Regions from separate parts of the Pseudogracilibacillus sp. SO30301A genome, predicted to be linked through region 1. Evidence: riboswitches for the same ligand, from Rfam matches in the RefSeq annotation. Region 1 holds a riboswitch; each other region holds the start of a gene.
The links. A riboswitch is a leader RNA that binds a small molecule or an ion and turns the genes downstream of it on or off. The one in region 1 is predicted to bind cobalamin.

Region 1 (4,161 bases):
GTCATAACGTTGTTACTAGTGATAATAGCACAAGTAATAATAGCGCAAGCAATAATAGTACAAGCAATAATGGTACAAGCAATACCGGTACAAATAATAATAGTACAAGTAATAATAGTACAAGTAATAATAGTACAAGCAATAGCGGTAATAGTGACGGAGGTTCATCCGGTTCTAAAACTAGCCAACCAAAAGTAGCATATACCGGTGGAGGTGGATCTGCTATTGCAGCCGGACGTTCAGTAATTGGTACTCCTTATGTTTGGGGAGGTACAAGCCCAGGTGGATTTGATTGTTCAGGTTTTGTACATTGGGCTTATAAACAAGAAGGTGTAAACTTACCAAGAACAGCAAGTGCAATGGCAAGTGTGGGTACAGGAGTTCCGTACAGTCAGGCAAAACCAGGTGACCTAGTAATATTTAGAGGTGGCGGTCATGTTGGAATATACCTCGGTGGTGGTAAATTCCTAGGTGCTCAAAATAGTACAGGTGTTGCAATTGCTGATATGAACAGTGGATACTGGAAAAACAATTTTGATGGTATCGTTAGAAGAGTTAAATAACTTAAAGAATATTAACGCATCGTTAGTCAAAACTAGCGATGCGTTTTTTAATGCGTAGAATGAAGATTAGGCATAATTTAAACAACCAGCACTATAGACGAACATGTCTTTCAATTTATTTGTGAAACAGGTAATTTCTTAGGGCTCATATTCCTTTTGAAAACATTTAATTTACCGTGACGAGCAGTTCTAATAGATTCTGAGAGTGTGCTCAAGTTTTGACCCACCATAAAAGGTGGTTAGTAAACGGGATATGATAATTATTTTATCGATTTTTGTTACCTATTTTGTAATAATTAAACATATTTTGTGATATAAATGTAATTTTATTAAAACCTCTCTGTTATCTTAAACTGTTATAATTTGATTCGTGAAACAATTAAATAGAGAAGTTACTAGACATAGATAAAGTTATACAAATGAGGGAGCGGAAAAGTCTTGAAGAAAGTAATAGTCTTACTAGGAGTACTCGTGATGTTTACTTATAGCTTTACTATTGTACCGTTAACATCATTTGCAGAAAAAGATTTATCTGAAATTAAGGAAGAGAGAAAAGAAATTAAAGCAGATTTGACGGAAGCTGAAGAAGAAGTCGCAAAAGTTTTAGTAGAAATAGAATCAAAAAATAAAGAAATTAAAGAACTGAATCAGACGTTAGAAGAAAATACAAAAGCAATCCAAGAAGTAAAAGACGAGATAGATTCTGAAAAAGAACAAATAAAAATAATAGAAGATAAAATTGAAGAAAGATTTACTCTTCTTAAAGAACGAGCCAAATCCTATCAGAAAAATGGCGGCAATACTACATATTTAGAGGTACTTTTTGGTGCGGAAGATTTTACTGATTTCATCAGCAGACTTAATGCAGTGACAACCATTACAGATTCTGACGCCGACTTAATAGAAGAACAAGAAAAAGATAAGAGAGAAGTAGAGATGAAACTAAAAGAGTTAGAAAAACTAGAAGAAGAGTTATTGGAAATTGAAAAATTAGTTACAGAACAGAAAGAACAAGCAATCCAGATGAAGGAAGAACTAGAAGTAAAAAAGGATGAATTAAATGAATTAGTTCAAAAACTAGAATTTAAAGATGAGGAATTATTTGCTTTAGAAAATAAAATTCACGCTCAAGATGCAATTCCTGTTTCCGAAAGTGTTACTCCTGAGGCAATGGGTACAGGAACTTTAGGTTGGCCTACACAAGGCGGATACATTTCCAGCCATATGGGTCAGCGTTGGGGTAAAATGCATAAAGGAATCGATATTGCGCGAACTGACCGTAGTACTAGCCCGCCAATATTTGCGGCTGAAAGTGGAACGGTTGAAACAGCTGGTACAATGAATGGTTATGGTAATACAGTAATTATTAATCACGGAAATGGGCTAAAAACATTATACGGTCATATGGCGTCGATTAATGTAAAATCTGGTCAGAAAGTTTCTAAAGGAGATCAGCTTGGAATTATGGGAGCTACAGGAAATTCTACTGGAATCCATCTTCATTTTGAAGTCCATGTGAATGGCTCGCTCCAAAATCCTGTGGGATATTTAAATTAGAAAAGTTAAGGGATTTGTTCTTATTTTAATGGAACAAATCTTTTTTTATTGGACATAAAATTACATAATGTTCTTTTATTGTTAACTTTCAAAAATTCGCCTTACATACTAGAATATCTACATTATGCGATGAGCGTATTGTCACGCAACATTTTCTAGTCTATACTTAGTGTTATAGTAATAAATAATTTAATAGATTATGTTTTGGTTTTTTTGTGATACGAAAAAAATTAAAAAGGAATCAGGTGAAAATCCTGAACGGACCGGCCACTGTAAATGGGGAAGCTGTCTTTAACGATACCACTGGTACTACACTGGGAAGGTAAAAGATAAGCAATGATCCATAAGTCAGGAGACTTGCCAAAGCGATGATGCACATAATACCTTCCAGGTTAAAGGGTTTGCATAATTGGAATTCTACACAATATATAAAACTTAGTTTCAGAGAGTTTAATACTTGTATATTCCACATACATATTTATGCTCTTATCTCTTTACTTGAGGTAAGAGTTTTTTGGTGATAAATTTTTCCAAATGGGGGGATTTTAGTGATTGTTGGTACACCATTTACAAAAAAAGGAAGGGGATACTTAAATGTCAAAAGGTTTTTTAGTGCGTTTTATATCTACGTTAACTATTTTTAGTTTTATCTTTAGTTTTATGCCACATCATGTAGGGGCGGTAGCCCATGACCCAAATGATCATTCCTACGATTATGGAGTACGTATATGGGAAGATGAAACTCCGGATATTGGATTTTATATTAATGCTTCGGCAAGGTATACGCTTGAAACAGTTCAAGAACCAAGCATGGGTACAATATCAGGGGAATGGTCCGTGATGAATTTATTACGAGGTAAATATACCGGTTATGACTATGTTTCTCATATACCTGATGATTATTTTAACAACTATATAAAACGAATTGAAGATTATGTTACATTAAAGCAAGGAAATTTAGATCGAAATAAATCAACAGAATGGTCACGATTAATTTTAGCATTATCAGCATTAGATTACGATATTACGAATGTTTCAGGTTATGATTTCATTGATAAATTATCTGCATCCCACAGATTTTCCTATCGCCAAGGGATAAATGGACCGATATGGGAAGTTATTGCAATGAATACAGGAAACTATGATTTTTATCCGTATAAGATGAGTGATGCCAACACATATGGAAAAATGATTGATTATATTTTAAATCTCGAGATTAAGCAAGCAGATGGAACGACTGGTGGATGGGCGTTGATGGGTACCATACCAGACCCGGACATCACAGCAATGGCATTACAAGCATTGGCACCTTATTATAAAAATCCAGAAAAATATAATAAAACTGATGCAGAAACTACATATGAAGAATTTGAAAAAGCAGTTGAAAGAGGAATTTATACCTTATCTGAAATCCAAGCTGACAATGGAGCTTTTAAAGCTTTTGGGAATGTAAACGCTGAAAGTACGGTGCAGATCATTGTTGCCTTAACCGCTTTAGGTATTGACCCTCTAACAGATAATTTAGATTTAAACGCAATAAATAAAAATGTTAGTTTTCATAAAGGCGACGGATCGATTCAGGACGGCGTGAAAACAAACAATATGATCGATGCTCTTTTAACGTTTTGGGCTGATGGAAGTGGTTCCGAACGAGGGGTAGGCGGATTCAAACACGTAACAACAGGATTCGATGGAGGGGAATCCGGCTATGGTGTAAATGCAATGGCTACGGATCAATCCCTATACGGGTTAATTGCGTATGACCGTTTTATAAAAAGCAAGAATCCATTATATGATATGACCGATATGATGCCAAGACACGGTGGGATACTACATACTGAAATGAAATCCCGAGACGTACAGATCAAGTATGAAATAACGGAGGAATTAGACAAACAATTTACGGTTCATCCTTATGAAATTATTACTATTTCAGAAGGAGAACCGATTGAGGGTAGACAATTTGTAAATTGGAATAGTAAAGCCGATGGAAGCGGTACAATTTATACTTCTGGTGAAAAATTATCTATGCCAGATCGTG
Region 2 (4,161 bases), on a different contig from region 1:
CTAGTGCTTGCAGGATTGCACTCTTATGCATAGCCTGAGAGAGTAACTAAAATTTATACATTTTAACTATATTCGTTTATACTAGAGTTAGATGGGTAAAAGAGGAGGCTGCTTCTTATGGATGATAATAAAACAGTGTTAGTTGTTGATGATGAAGAAAGAATTAGAAGATTAATTCGCATGTATTTAGAACGAGATAATTTTATTGTTGAAGAAGCTGAGAATGGTAGAGAAGCGTTAGATCTAGCACTTGAAAATAATTATGATGTCATTCTTTTAGATATAATGATGCCTGAAATGGATGGTATTGAAGTTTGTAAAGAATTAAGAAAAGAAAAGATGACTCCTGTAATTATGTTAACTGCAAAAGGAGAAGAATCAAATCGTGTACAAGGGTTTGAAGTGGGTGCAGATGATTATATTGTTAAACCATTTAGTCCTAGAGAAGTAGTATTACGCGTGAAAGCAGTTTTACGTAGGACGAGTAGTTCTAATCTTCAAGATGACTCTAGTTCTTCTAATAATTTAATCGTATTTCCACACTTAACGATTGATCTTGATGCATATAGAGTGACTTCAAACGATCAGGAAATACAGCTTACACCAAAAGAGTATGAGCTACTTGTATTCTTAGCGCAATCACCTGATAAAGTATACAAACGTGAAGATCTTTTAAAAGAAGTTTGGCAATATGAATTTTTTGGCGACTTAAGAACTGTCGATACACATGTAAAACGATTACGTGAGAAACTAACAAATGTTTCGAAAGAAGCCGCTAAAATGATTGTTACGGTGTGGGGTATCGGGTATAAATTAGAGGTTGAGAATAAATAATGTTTTGGCGTAGTGTAGTAGGTAAACTAGCAATAACTATTTTATTGCTAGTTTCTTTTGTATTATTTATCCTCACCATTTTATTGTTAGAGTTTTTTGAAGGATTTCACGTACAGGAAGCGGAAAAAGCACTAGTTCAATCCGCATCAAAAATTTCGCTGGTAGTAGAAGAACATGATGAAAAGTCTCTGATTCGAGAAATGGTCGAAAGTGTAAAGGATCCGACTAGTAGAGTTATCATTTATTTTGAAGATGGAGAAATATGGGCTTCAAATACGACGAATAATCATTTGTTAAATTTGGATGCGATTTCCCCTGAAAATAATCCTGATTTAAAGCAAGTAGTAGAGGAACATAGAACATATAACGAGAAAATGACTGTTTTAGAAGACGAAGCTGAAATAATGGTAATCGGTATACCGATCGATAAAAAAGGCGGAGCTATATTCGTTTTTCAATCATTGGACGTTATTAATCAAACAAAAGCGGAAACGACTAAAATTATTTTTGTCGCCGCTGCAATTGCGATTGTATTGACGACAATTTTTGCATTTTTCCTTTCAACAAGAATTACCGCTCCGCTCATTCGTATGAGAGAAGCAGCTATTGATTTGGCTAAAGGTCAGTTTAATACGAAAGTCCCAGTTGTAACCCATGATGAGATAGGTGAACTGGCGATTGCATTCAACCGAATGGGAAAACAGTTGAACTTTCATATTGACGCTTTAAGGCATGAGAAAGAGCAACTTTCAAGTATTGTAAATTCTATGGCTGATGGAGTGATCACATTAACAAGGGAAGGAAGAATTATTGTTATTAATCCACCCGCCAAAAAATTTATCGAGGATTGGAATTTTGAAAATAATATTTTAACGACGGATGAATCTGAAAATCAGCTTCCACACGAGGTTAAATCAATATTACAAAAGGTAATTAAAGAAGAAAAAGAAGTTTTACAGGAGTTGAATCTCCAAGGGAGAGATTGGGTGATGATCATGACTCCTCTCTATGATAAATCGTATATTCGTGGTGCAGTTGCAGTAATAAGGGATATGACGGAAGAACGTCAAATTGATAAATTAAGAAAAGACTTTATTTCTAATGTTTCTCACGAGCTTCGCACACCAATTGCACTATTGCAAGGATATAGTGAGGCAATTGTTGATGATATCGCTGAGTCAAAGGAAGAAAAAAATGAGTTAGCTAAAATAATTCATGAAGAATCTCTTCGGATGGGGCGGCTCGTAAATGAGTTGTTAGATATTGGTCGGATGGAAGCGGGACATATAGAATTAAATTTAGAAACTATCGATGCTGAACAGTTTACCAGTCGAATTTACAAAAAGTTTATTGGTATGGCGGAAGAATATAATATTGAATTACGTTTGACAAAAGAGATCGAAAAGAATATGATTACAATTGACCAAGATCGAATTGAGCAAGTTTGTACCAACTTAATCGACAATGCACTTGGTCATACGAAGCCGGGAGGGTATGTACATATCCTCGTACGTTCTCAAGACCAACATTTTTATGTTGAAGTTGAAGATAATGGTTCTGGAATTCCTGAAGAAGATCTTTCATTTATATTTGAAAGATTTTATAAAGCAGATAAATCACGAACACGTAATGACAAGAAAAAAGGTACTGGACTAGGACTTGCGATTGCCAAACATATTGTATCTGCGCATAAAGGAATCATTTCAGTTAAAAGTAAGGTGAATGAAGGAACAACATTTAGTTTTAAAATTCCACAGTAATAATGATAAAATTTGATAGGAGACTTTGGTGTGTATACATATCGTATACTTAAATGGGAATCTAGTGAAAATCTAGAACTGTCCTCGCAACTGTAAGTAATGACGAACTAGGCGTAAAACCACTGTACATGTACGGGAAGGTGCCTAAAGTAGGATGAATTACAAGTCAGTAGACCTGCCAAATTCTTCAAATTTCATTGAAGCTTCGGGGGTAAGGCATCAATCTATATTCATTATTTACATGCAAACCCTCTTGGTGTTTGCATTTTTTATTTTTCAGAGGTTATTTTCAACGATAGGTCTTGTCACAACTTCCATAAATTGTCCAATAGTTGTAACTTGTCTACATTTCGTAGTATTTAAATTTTCACTACTGCACAGTATCCTTCTACTACAAAGTAGATACCAAAATTTACAACACTTTTATGATAAGGAGAATGAAATGATGAAAAAATGGATGTTATCTTTATTTACTATTTTCTCAGCGCTTATATTGGCTGTTGGATGTTCTAATGATCCAGCAACACCTACTCAAGAGGAATCAACAGAAGCGACTCCAGAAACAACAGAAGTACAAGAAGAAGTTATTACAGTAACCATTTCCAAAGATGAAGGGGAAGAAGTACTGTCAGAAAAAGAAATAGCAATTGAAGAAAATGATATCTTAATGGATGTTATGAAAGAAAATTATGATATTGAAGAAGATAATGGATTTATTACTTCCATTGATGGGGTTGCTCCAGAAGAAGGAGAAGAGAAAGCATGGATGTATTTTGTGAATGATGAAATGGCAATGGTTGGTGCAGCAGAATATGAATTAAAAGCTGGATACAAAATAGTTTTCGATTTACAAGCATGGGAATAATAGTTTGAACACGTATAAATTAACCTTATTAGCTATTTTTGCTGCACTCGGCATAGTGGGTCGTGCTGTTGTAGTTTTTATACCAAATGTTCAACCAGTCACAGCACTAATTATTATCTGTGGAATATTACTTGGTCCCGTTTCGGCTCTATTGTTGTCGTTAATTGTAACGTTCCTTTCGAATATGCTGTTAGGAATGGGAATCTGGACAGTATGGCAAATTGTCACTTGGGGATTAATTGGTATTATTTGCGGATTACTTGGAAAGGTATTTAAAAAAATACATACTGTCGTTATCGTATTAATTGGGATAATTAGTGGCTACTTCTATGGATTTATTATTTCACTAACGACCTACCAGGTTACAGGGAAGTTTTGGCCATATTATATTTTAGGATTACCGTTTGATACATACCATGCAATTGGAAATGCAGTTTTTATTATCTTATTATATCCGATAATAACTCATCTTTTAAGAAAATATGCAAATGATCGCTTTTGTATTCAACAACAAATTTAATGAATACTATATATAAATGATTAACCCGAATAATGGATTATGCTTACAAAGTCCTTATTTGGGATTTTTTTATTATAAAGAACAGTTATTTATTTCAGATTAGCCATTCTTATAGTAGAATTGAATTAGAAAAGGGGTGCTTAGTTATTGTTTCAACATGTATTATTAACTTGTCAAAATAA
Region 3 (4,161 bases), on a different contig from region 1:
AAAGATCGCTACTTAGGTAAAGGTGTTTTAAAAGCAGTTGAAAATGTTAATGAAAAAATTGCTCCAGAACTGCTTGGGCTTGATGTAACTCGTCAAAATATCATCGATGCGATTATGATTGAGCTTGATGATACAGAGAATAAAAGTAACTTAGGAGCAAATGCTATTTTAGGCGTTTCCATGGCAGCAGCCCATGCAGCAGCATCACACTTAAATATCCCTCTGTATAATTATTTAGGTGGATTTAATGCAAATGTTCTACCTGTACCGATGATGAATATTTTAAATGGTGGAGAACATGCAGATAATAATGTGGATATCCAGGAATTCATGATCATGCCGGTTGCAGCACCTTCGTTTAAAGAAGCTGTGCGTATTGGAGCTGAAATTTTTCATGCACTTAAAAAAGTCTTGCAAGATAAAGGGCTTAATACAGCCGTAGGTGATGAGGGTGGATTTGCACCTAACTTGTCCTCCAATGAAGAAGCATTACAAACAATTGCAGAAGCGATTGAAGCAGCAGGATATAAAGTAGGAGAAGAAGTTCAACTTGCAATGGACGTTGCTTCATCTGAATTTTACGAAGATGGAAAATATAATTTAAAAGGTGAAGGTGTTGTTCGTACTTCCGAAGAAATGGTCGATTGGTATGAAGAATTAATTGAAAAATACCCGATTATTTCAATTGAAGATGGACTCGATGAGAATGACTGGGAAGGTCATAAACTACTTACAGAACGGATTGGTACACGTGTGCAATTAGTTGGAGATGATCTTTTCGTAACAAACACAGAAAAACTTGTACAAGGCATTGAACAAGGTGTTGGAAACTCTATTTTAATCAAAGTGAATCAAATCGGTACGTTAACTGAAACGTTTGAAGCGATTGAAATGGCAAAACGTGCTGGTTACACTGCTGTTATCTCTCATCGCTCAGGAGAAACAGAAGATGCAACGATCGCAGACATTGCTGTTGCAACAAATGCAGGACAAATAAAAACTGGTGCACCATCACGAACAGACCGTGTGGCAAAATATAATCAACTAATCCGGATTGAAGATGAACTTGCAGGAATTGGTGAATATGCTGGATTAGAAGCTTTTTATAATTTGAAAAAATAACAAGGTTTATTGAAAAATCATCAGTGTGATAGAACGCTGATGATTTTTTTATTGGGATAATTGTTCCCTTCCGTGGTTAAATCGCGAAATGCGTGGCTACTGCTTTCCCCCGTGGTTATTACATGTTTTACGTGGTTAAATTACAAACTTCGTGGTTAATTTTGCTTTGCCGTGGTTAAATCGTGAACTCCGTGGTTAAAAAACAATTCATTTAAAATAATCTTCAAACTCCATTACAATGTACATAAACACTCGTTTAAGAAAGGGGTATGAAAGTGAACGTATTGGTAGTAGGTGCAAACGGACAAATTGGAAAACAGCTCATCGACTTATTAAAAGAGAGTGACCATACACCTGTAGCAATGGTGCGAAAAGAAGAGCAGGCAAACACTTTTCAACAAGCAGGAGTAGAAGCTGTAGTAGCAGATTTAGAAGGTAGCGTTGAGAAAATAGCAAAAGCTGCTGACGGCTGTGATGCCGTCTTATTTACTGCAGGGTCAGGTGGTCATACTGGAGCAGATAAAACTTTATTAGTAGATCTCGACGGTGCGGTAAAGACGATCGAGGCTACTAAGCAAGCTGGGATCAAGAGATTTATTATGGTAAGTGCATTTCAGGCAAATAACCGAGAATATTGGAATGAAAAAATCCGTCATTATTATGTCGCTAAACATTATGCTGATAAAGAATTGTTAAGAAGTGGATTAACGTACACGATTCTGCGACCAGGTGGACTAACGAATGATCCAGGCACTGGAAAAGTGTTGATAGGTGAAAACTTATCCGGAAGGGGAAAAATTTCAAGAGCTGATGTTGCTAAAATAGTTTTTTCCTGTTTGGATAATGAAAAAACGTTCAACCGTTCATTTGATGTAGTAGAAGGGGAAGAAGCTATCGAGAATGCTTTAGAGAGATTATAGAGGATGTTCAAAAAGTCCGGTAAAAATGGCACTGCGAATTTCGCACGAATGCTTGCTTTTCCGCTCCTTGAAAAAGGAAAGCACTTTTTCTGCGTGCTAGAAGCGTTTCCTTGGAAAAGAAGATCACTTTTTCTGTGTGCCAGATCTTTGCTCATGTATTTAAAAGCATACATTCCGCTGACGGGAGCTGCGCCGCCTCGAACTTCTTGGTCCTTTTTATCCTTTTCATTCATTGCGGCGTCTGTAAAGACATGGGAGTTTTGAACACGCACTTATAGTAATAAAAAAACTTAATGATATAATGAAGATATAAACTGAATATAGGAGAAATAGGTGTAATAAAGAAATTATCTTTATTGCTTAAAAGGGAAACCGGTGAAAATCCGGTGCTGTCCCGCAACTGTGTATAGGAGCAATTCGAAATAATCCACTGTTTTCATGATTATGAAGACGGGAAGGATCGAAAAGCGATGATTATGAGCCAGGAGACCTGCCTATTTGATCTCGTACATCAGTTCCTACGGAGGATAGGAGGTGTTGGTAGAAAAGCGCGGTGATTTTTAAATAAAGACACCGAGGCTTATTTTGATTTGGATCATACACTTACGAACAACCTTCTTTTATAGGGAGGTTGTTTTTTGTGGAAGAAGACTATGGAGGTGTTCAAACTGTACGGAACAGTCAATTACTTCATCGAGCGATTGCAGACAACAATAATGAATAGGCTTGTTGCAGAAAAGAGTCTTTCACTAGAAGAAGGGTATACAAAATTTAAAAATGATATCCAGAAATTAGATGAAGCGAAAGAAGTAAAAGAGGCTTATTTAGTAAATTTAAACAAAGCATATGAAATCGTAAATGAACGTGTAGGTGGTCGCCAAGAAGATGATCTATTAGGAATGCGTATTTAGATTAGAAAGTGGGGGGATGTCCTAAAATCAAAAGGACACCCCCTTTACTGTTATTTTGCAGTTTTTTTCGCTGTTGTCGTTTTTTTCTTCGGTTTTGTTTTTTCTTTTTTTGCTTTATCTAATGATGCTTGGAGTGCATCCATTAAGTTTGTCACATTGTCTGGCTTCCTCTCGGTCTTACCGGTAACTGTGGCAGTTTTGTCGGTTTTCTTATTTTCGATTGTCTCAAGTAGTGAAGTACGGTATTCATCTGTATATTTTTCAGGATCAAAAACAGTTGTCAGTTGGTCGATTAATAATTTTGCGGTATCAAGCTCTTTTTTCACTATTTCTACCTTTTCCGGTACATTAGGTACATCCTTGATGTTTCTTACTTCATCTGGATAATGAATCGTTTCCACAACAAGTATGTTTTCATAAAATCGAATGACTGCAAGCTGTTCTTTAGAACGAATCATCATCTTAGCTACCCCTATTTTCCCCGTTTCTTCTAAAGCTGTACGTAATAGAGAATAAGCTTTTGAACCACCATCCCCAGGTGATAAATAGTAACTTTTTTCGAAATAAATTGGATCAATTTCTTCTAGTTTAACGAAATCGAGAATTTCTACAGCTTTATCACCTTGTTCTTTTTTTAATGCATTTAAATCTTCTTCATCTAACATAACGAATTTGTCTTTCGTAATTTCATACGCTTTAACGATTTCTTCTTCTTCTACTTTCCGATCGCAAACCGGGCATACTTTTTGATACTTAATAGGTGTTTGACATTCTTTGTGAAGTTGTCTTAATTTCACATCTTTATTTTCTGTGGCAGCATGCATTTTTACAGGAATATTGACTAGTCCAAAACTTATGGTTCCTTTCCACATGGTATGCATGAAAAGACGCCTCCTTTTCAATGTAGTTTGTGTATGCTTTTGCATTTTTATCCTTTAAAAAGCACAACTTATTAAGAAGGAACGGAGGAGTGAAAAAAATGGAATTAATGCAACCTATCCAAACAGCAAAAATAATCCCAAAAAAAGATTGGATTTATGAAGTGAAATATGATGGTTTCCGTGCGTCTCTATTGTGGAGCGAAAATAATATTCAAATTATTAGCAGGAATAATATAGATTTAACTGAAAATTTTCCTGAGGTTTTAGCTTATTGTAAGAAAATTGAGCCGGTACTTACTAAAAATTTACCTATTCAATTAGACGGCG
Region 4 (4,161 bases), on a different contig from region 1:
GGCCGCTGGTAAGTTAACGGCTCTATATTTCTGGTTGGTTAACTCTGCCTGTTTAATAGGCAATGTATTTATATCAATAACGTTATCTAGCATTCTTACTTGGATTGGAATCAGTCTTTCCAAAGCATTATTTGGTACAGCACGTCCAAGATTAATTGAGCTTAGATTACAAACGACATAATCACCAGTCTTATATTTTTTCACGATCACATCTTCATTTTCTATATATTCTTCTAAAAACTGTGTCGGTGACTGATTTTGTGTGATTTCTGTACATAAATTAGAACAATAAATAATTCCTGCATGATTATTGTTATTTCGACGATTCACTTCATCACGGTAAAACATAAATGGTGTTCCTGTTTCAAGCTGGGAAACCATAATTCGCTTCATTATTTCAATTGCAGGGACTTTTCTTTTCGTTAATTGCTCATTTCGTATACACTCTTCATATTTTTCACGCCAGGAGCCGGCACCTTTTTCTTCATCATAGAAATCTTCTAACGCATAACCCATCACTTGTTTTACTTCATGTGGGTCTAACAAATACCAATCGCCTCTTTTTTCAACTTGTTCCATAAAATAATCCGGTAAACAAACACCAGGAAAAATATCATGAGCCCGCATCCGTTCATCACCGTTATTTAATTTCAAATCTAGGAAAGATTCGATATCTGCATGCCAGACATCAAGGTAAATCGCAATCGCTCCTTTTCGGGTTCCTAACTGGTCTACACTAACGGCAGTATTGTTAAGTTGTCTAATCCATGGAACAACCCCACTTGACATTCCTTTAAACCCTTTAATGCTACTGCCACGAGCTCGAACTTTCCCCATATATACACCAATTCCGCCACCGTTTTTCGATAACTGAGCAACATCTGTGTTCACATCATAAATTGACTGTAAACTATCATCGACCGTATCTATAAAACAACTTGATAATTGACCGTGTGTTTTACCAGCATTATTCATTGTTGGAGTGGCAACGGTCATATATAAATTACTTAATGCCCAATATGCCTCTAGAACTAGTTGCTTTCGCGCTGATTTTTCTTCATCTTGCATCAGGTGCATCGCAATAATCATCCAGCGTTCCTGAGGAAGCTCGTATATATTTTTATCATGATCTGTTGCTAAATAGCGTGTAGCGAAAGTATAAATTGCTAGATAGTGAAATAAATTATCTTTTGCCGGATCAATATGTTTATTAAAATAATCGATCTCTTCTTTTGTATATTTTTCTAGTAGTGCAGTTGTATAGATTCCTTTATCCGTTAATAATTTAATAAGCTGATAGAAATCACCGTATTTTTCTTCAACGGTGTTTTTACGGTTATTGGCCGCTTTTTGATAAAGTTGTTGTAAGTATATTCGGCTAGCAAAGAAAGTCCATTCGGGATTTGCCTCATCGATATTTTCTAACGCATTTTTTATTAATAGATCCGTTATTTCCTCAAAACTAGAACTCTCATTAATTTGTCTGGATGTCTTTTCTTTATATTCCTCAATTCGTAATTGTAAACCTTCCTGCGCATCTTCAATCAATTTAGAAAGATTTACTTCTTTGCTCATCACAGCCATCCTATTTTCCTCCTTTTTCAAATAAAAAACCGTTCACCCGAGATAAAGGATGAACGGCATAAAGAGACAAAAGGATTTAAACGAAAAAAATAATCCATAATAACTTTCGTGCCGCTTCCCTATCCCTCACCCCGGAGAAATGAAACTTAAGTTAAGAAAGGCAGGTCTCCTGACTCATGCGTATTCGAATAAGATCCTTCCCATACCTTTTACAAACATATAAAATGGTATAGTGGCACTTCTTATTCGACACATTTACAGTTGCGGGGGCAGTTCCAGTTTCACACTGGATTCCCTTTTAAACACGAATGTGTCACCTTTTTAACTATATATTGTATTAAATTTTAATTTTATAACTATATATTGAATATACTAGCATAAATCAATTTCTATAGCAACTAATTTTGATACAATTCTAGTCTCGTAAAAAACTCTTTAATAAACTCATAAAATAACTTTTCCGTTGGTAATAATTCTCTTTCTTTAGGTATGATTGCTCCAACTGAACGTTTTAAACTTGGTTCAATAACAGGGATTTTTACCGTTGCTCGAGGCAAACAATCGACAATAGTTACTTCTGGTATTAATGTTACCCCAAGACCCGCTGATACCAAACCTTTTATAGAATCAATATCTTTTCCTTCAAAAGAAACTTTTGGACGAAAACCTCTTTGAATACAACCTTCCATAATAACTTCTCTTAAAACAAACCCTTCAGGAAATAATACAAACGATTCATCTCTTAATTCGATTAACTTGAGTGAAGATCTGTTAGCGAGTGGATGATTTGAAGGAATTAAAGCAACTATATCTTCGGTAAACAGTACACTGCTATGAATCTTTTCTTTGTCATTAGGCAGTGGACCGACGATTGCAATATTTATATCACCTTTGACAACGCCCTCGATTAATTCATTGTAAGAATCTTGATAAAGCTCAAACTTTACATCAGGGTATTCTTTTCTAAAATGATAAATAGCGGTTGGAAGGATATAAGATGCTAAACTTGCAGAAAATCCGATGTGTATCGTTCCTTTATGAGGATCAATATATTCTTCAACAACCTGCTTCGCGTCATCAATCACATTAACGGCTCGTTCCATATGTTCTAGAAAAATTTTTCCAATTCTGGTAAGGCGAACTGTTCTTCCTTCACGTATAAACAGATCGACCCCAAGCTCTTCTTCTAAATTAAATATTTGTCTACTAACTGCTGATTGAGCTACATGAAGTTTATTTGCAGCCTCTGTAACATGTTCTCTTTTCGCAACTTCCATAAAATATTTGATCTGTCTTAACTCCAAAACAATCACCTCCAATACTATTATCGCATAAAAGCATTAGTTATATCTATAATTAATATTGTTTAGATTGATTATCTTCTGTTACAATATAAATATGGATACTTATGTAAAAACTTATAAGCTAACTCCTTTTGTTTAATAATAGATTGTAAAAGGAATTATATCAGCTAGAAAAGGAGGCGAACATATTGTTAAGCACAAAAGAAAATTCAACGAAAGAGGAACAAGCTGTTATTGACTATATGAATCATGTTTACGAAAAAGTAAAAGCTCGTGACCCTCATGAAAAGGAATTTTTACAAGCAACAAAAATACTTTTTGATTCTCTTGTACCCGTCTTTGTGAAAAATCGCACATACAAAGATTATAACATTTTAGAGCGTCTTATCGAACCTGAAAGAGTAATTATATTCCGTGTTCCTTGGATTGATGATGATGGTAATGTTCAAGTTAATCGAGGCTATCGCGTGCAATTTAACAGTGCAATTGGACCTTACAAAGGTGGAATTCGTTTTCATCCAACTGTTAATTTAAGTGTTATGAAATTTTTAGCATTAACACAGATCTTTAAAAACTCCTTAACAGGCCAAGCAATCGGCGGAGGAAAAGGTGGAGCTGATTTTGATCCTAAAGGAAAATCCGATAATGAAATTATGCGTTTTTGTCAAAGCTTTATGACAGAGCTTTACAAGCATATTGGGCCAGATACAGATGTTCCCGCTGGTGACATAGGTGTTGGAAGACGTGAGGTCGGTTATATGTTTGGTCAATATAAGCGTCTACAAGGGGCTTATCATGCCGGTGTCTTAACAGGTAAAGGGCTAAATTATGGTGGTAGTCTAGGGCGAACAGAAGCAACAGGGTACGGAACGATTTATTTTGTAGATGAAATGTTAAAAGACCGCCGAATGAACATGAAAAACATGACAGTAATTACTTCAGGATCCGGTAATGTGGCTATATACGCAATGGAAAAAGCTATTAAATTAGGAGCAAAAGTTGTAGCATGTAGTGATTCTAATGGTTATGTTTACGATAAAAATGGATTAAGTTTACAGACAATCAAACGGATCAAATTTTCAGAAGGAGCTCGGATTAAAGAATATATTAAATCCCATCCTGAAGCAGAATATTTTGATGATTGTTCTAAAATTTGGTCTGTCCCATGTGATATTGCTTTGCCTTGTGCTACACAAAATGAAATTGACGGAGACGCTGCAAACATGCTCATAACTAACGGTGTGAAAGTTGTTGCAGAAGGAGCAAATATGCC

Region 2: linked by a shared signal. The riboswitch ahead of SPD89_RS00410 (DUF4430 domain-containing protein) and the one ahead of SPD89_RS04255 (InlB B-repeat-containing protein) in region 1 are both predicted to bind cobalamin.
Region 3: linked by a shared signal. The riboswitch ahead of SPD89_RS08225 (hypothetical protein) and the one ahead of SPD89_RS04255 (InlB B-repeat-containing protein) in region 1 are both predicted to bind cobalamin.
Region 4: linked by a shared signal. The riboswitch ahead of SPD89_RS02375 (ribonucleoside-diphosphate reductase subunit alpha) and the one ahead of SPD89_RS04255 (InlB B-repeat-containing protein) in region 1 are both predicted to bind cobalamin.

Annotation. Positions count from the first base shown of each region.
Region 1 covers NZ_JAXHDD010000005.1:8,538-12,698, forward strand. Annotated here, with positions in the region: gene SPD89_RS04245 (C40 family peptidase) at 1-563, shown strand, start outside; gene SPD89_RS04250 (murein hydrolase activator EnvC family protein) at 1,002-2,120, shown strand; cobalamin riboswitch at 2,309-2,499, shown strand; gene SPD89_RS04255 (InlB B-repeat-containing protein) at 2,715-4,161, shown strand, end outside.
Region 2 covers NZ_JAXHDD010000001.1:76,223-80,383, reverse strand. Annotated here, with positions in the region: gene ccsA (cytochrome c biogenesis protein CcsA) at 1-33, shown strand, start outside; gene SPD89_RS00420 (response regulator transcription factor) at 118-834, shown strand; gene SPD89_RS00415 (ATP-binding protein) at 834-2,594, shown strand; cobalamin riboswitch at 2,604-2,791, shown strand; gene SPD89_RS00410 (DUF4430 domain-containing protein) at 3,040-3,459, shown strand; gene SPD89_RS00405 (ECF transporter S component) at 3,464-3,979, shown strand; gene SPD89_RS00400 (helix-turn-helix domain-containing protein) at 4,127-4,161, shown strand, end outside.
Region 3 covers NZ_JAXHDD010000012.1:25,175-29,335, reverse strand. Annotated here, with positions in the region: gene eno (phosphopyruvate hydratase) at 1-1,122, shown strand, start outside; gene SPD89_RS08230 (SDR family oxidoreductase) at 1,398-2,042, shown strand; cobalamin riboswitch at 2,357-2,554, shown strand; gene SPD89_RS08225 (hypothetical protein) at 2,681-2,953, shown strand; gene ku (non-homologous end joining protein Ku) at 3,004-3,834, opposite strand; gene ligD (DNA ligase D) at 3,933-4,161, shown strand, end outside.
Region 4 covers NZ_JAXHDD010000002.1:119,910-124,070, reverse strand. Annotated here, with positions in the region: partial or broken gene SPD89_RS02375 (ribonucleoside-diphosphate reductase subunit alpha) at 10-1,584, opposite strand; cobalamin riboswitch at 1,727-1,919, opposite strand; gene SPD89_RS02370 (LysR family transcriptional regulator) at 1,983-2,888, opposite strand; gene gdhA (NADP-specific glutamate dehydrogenase) at 3,131-4,161, shown strand, end outside.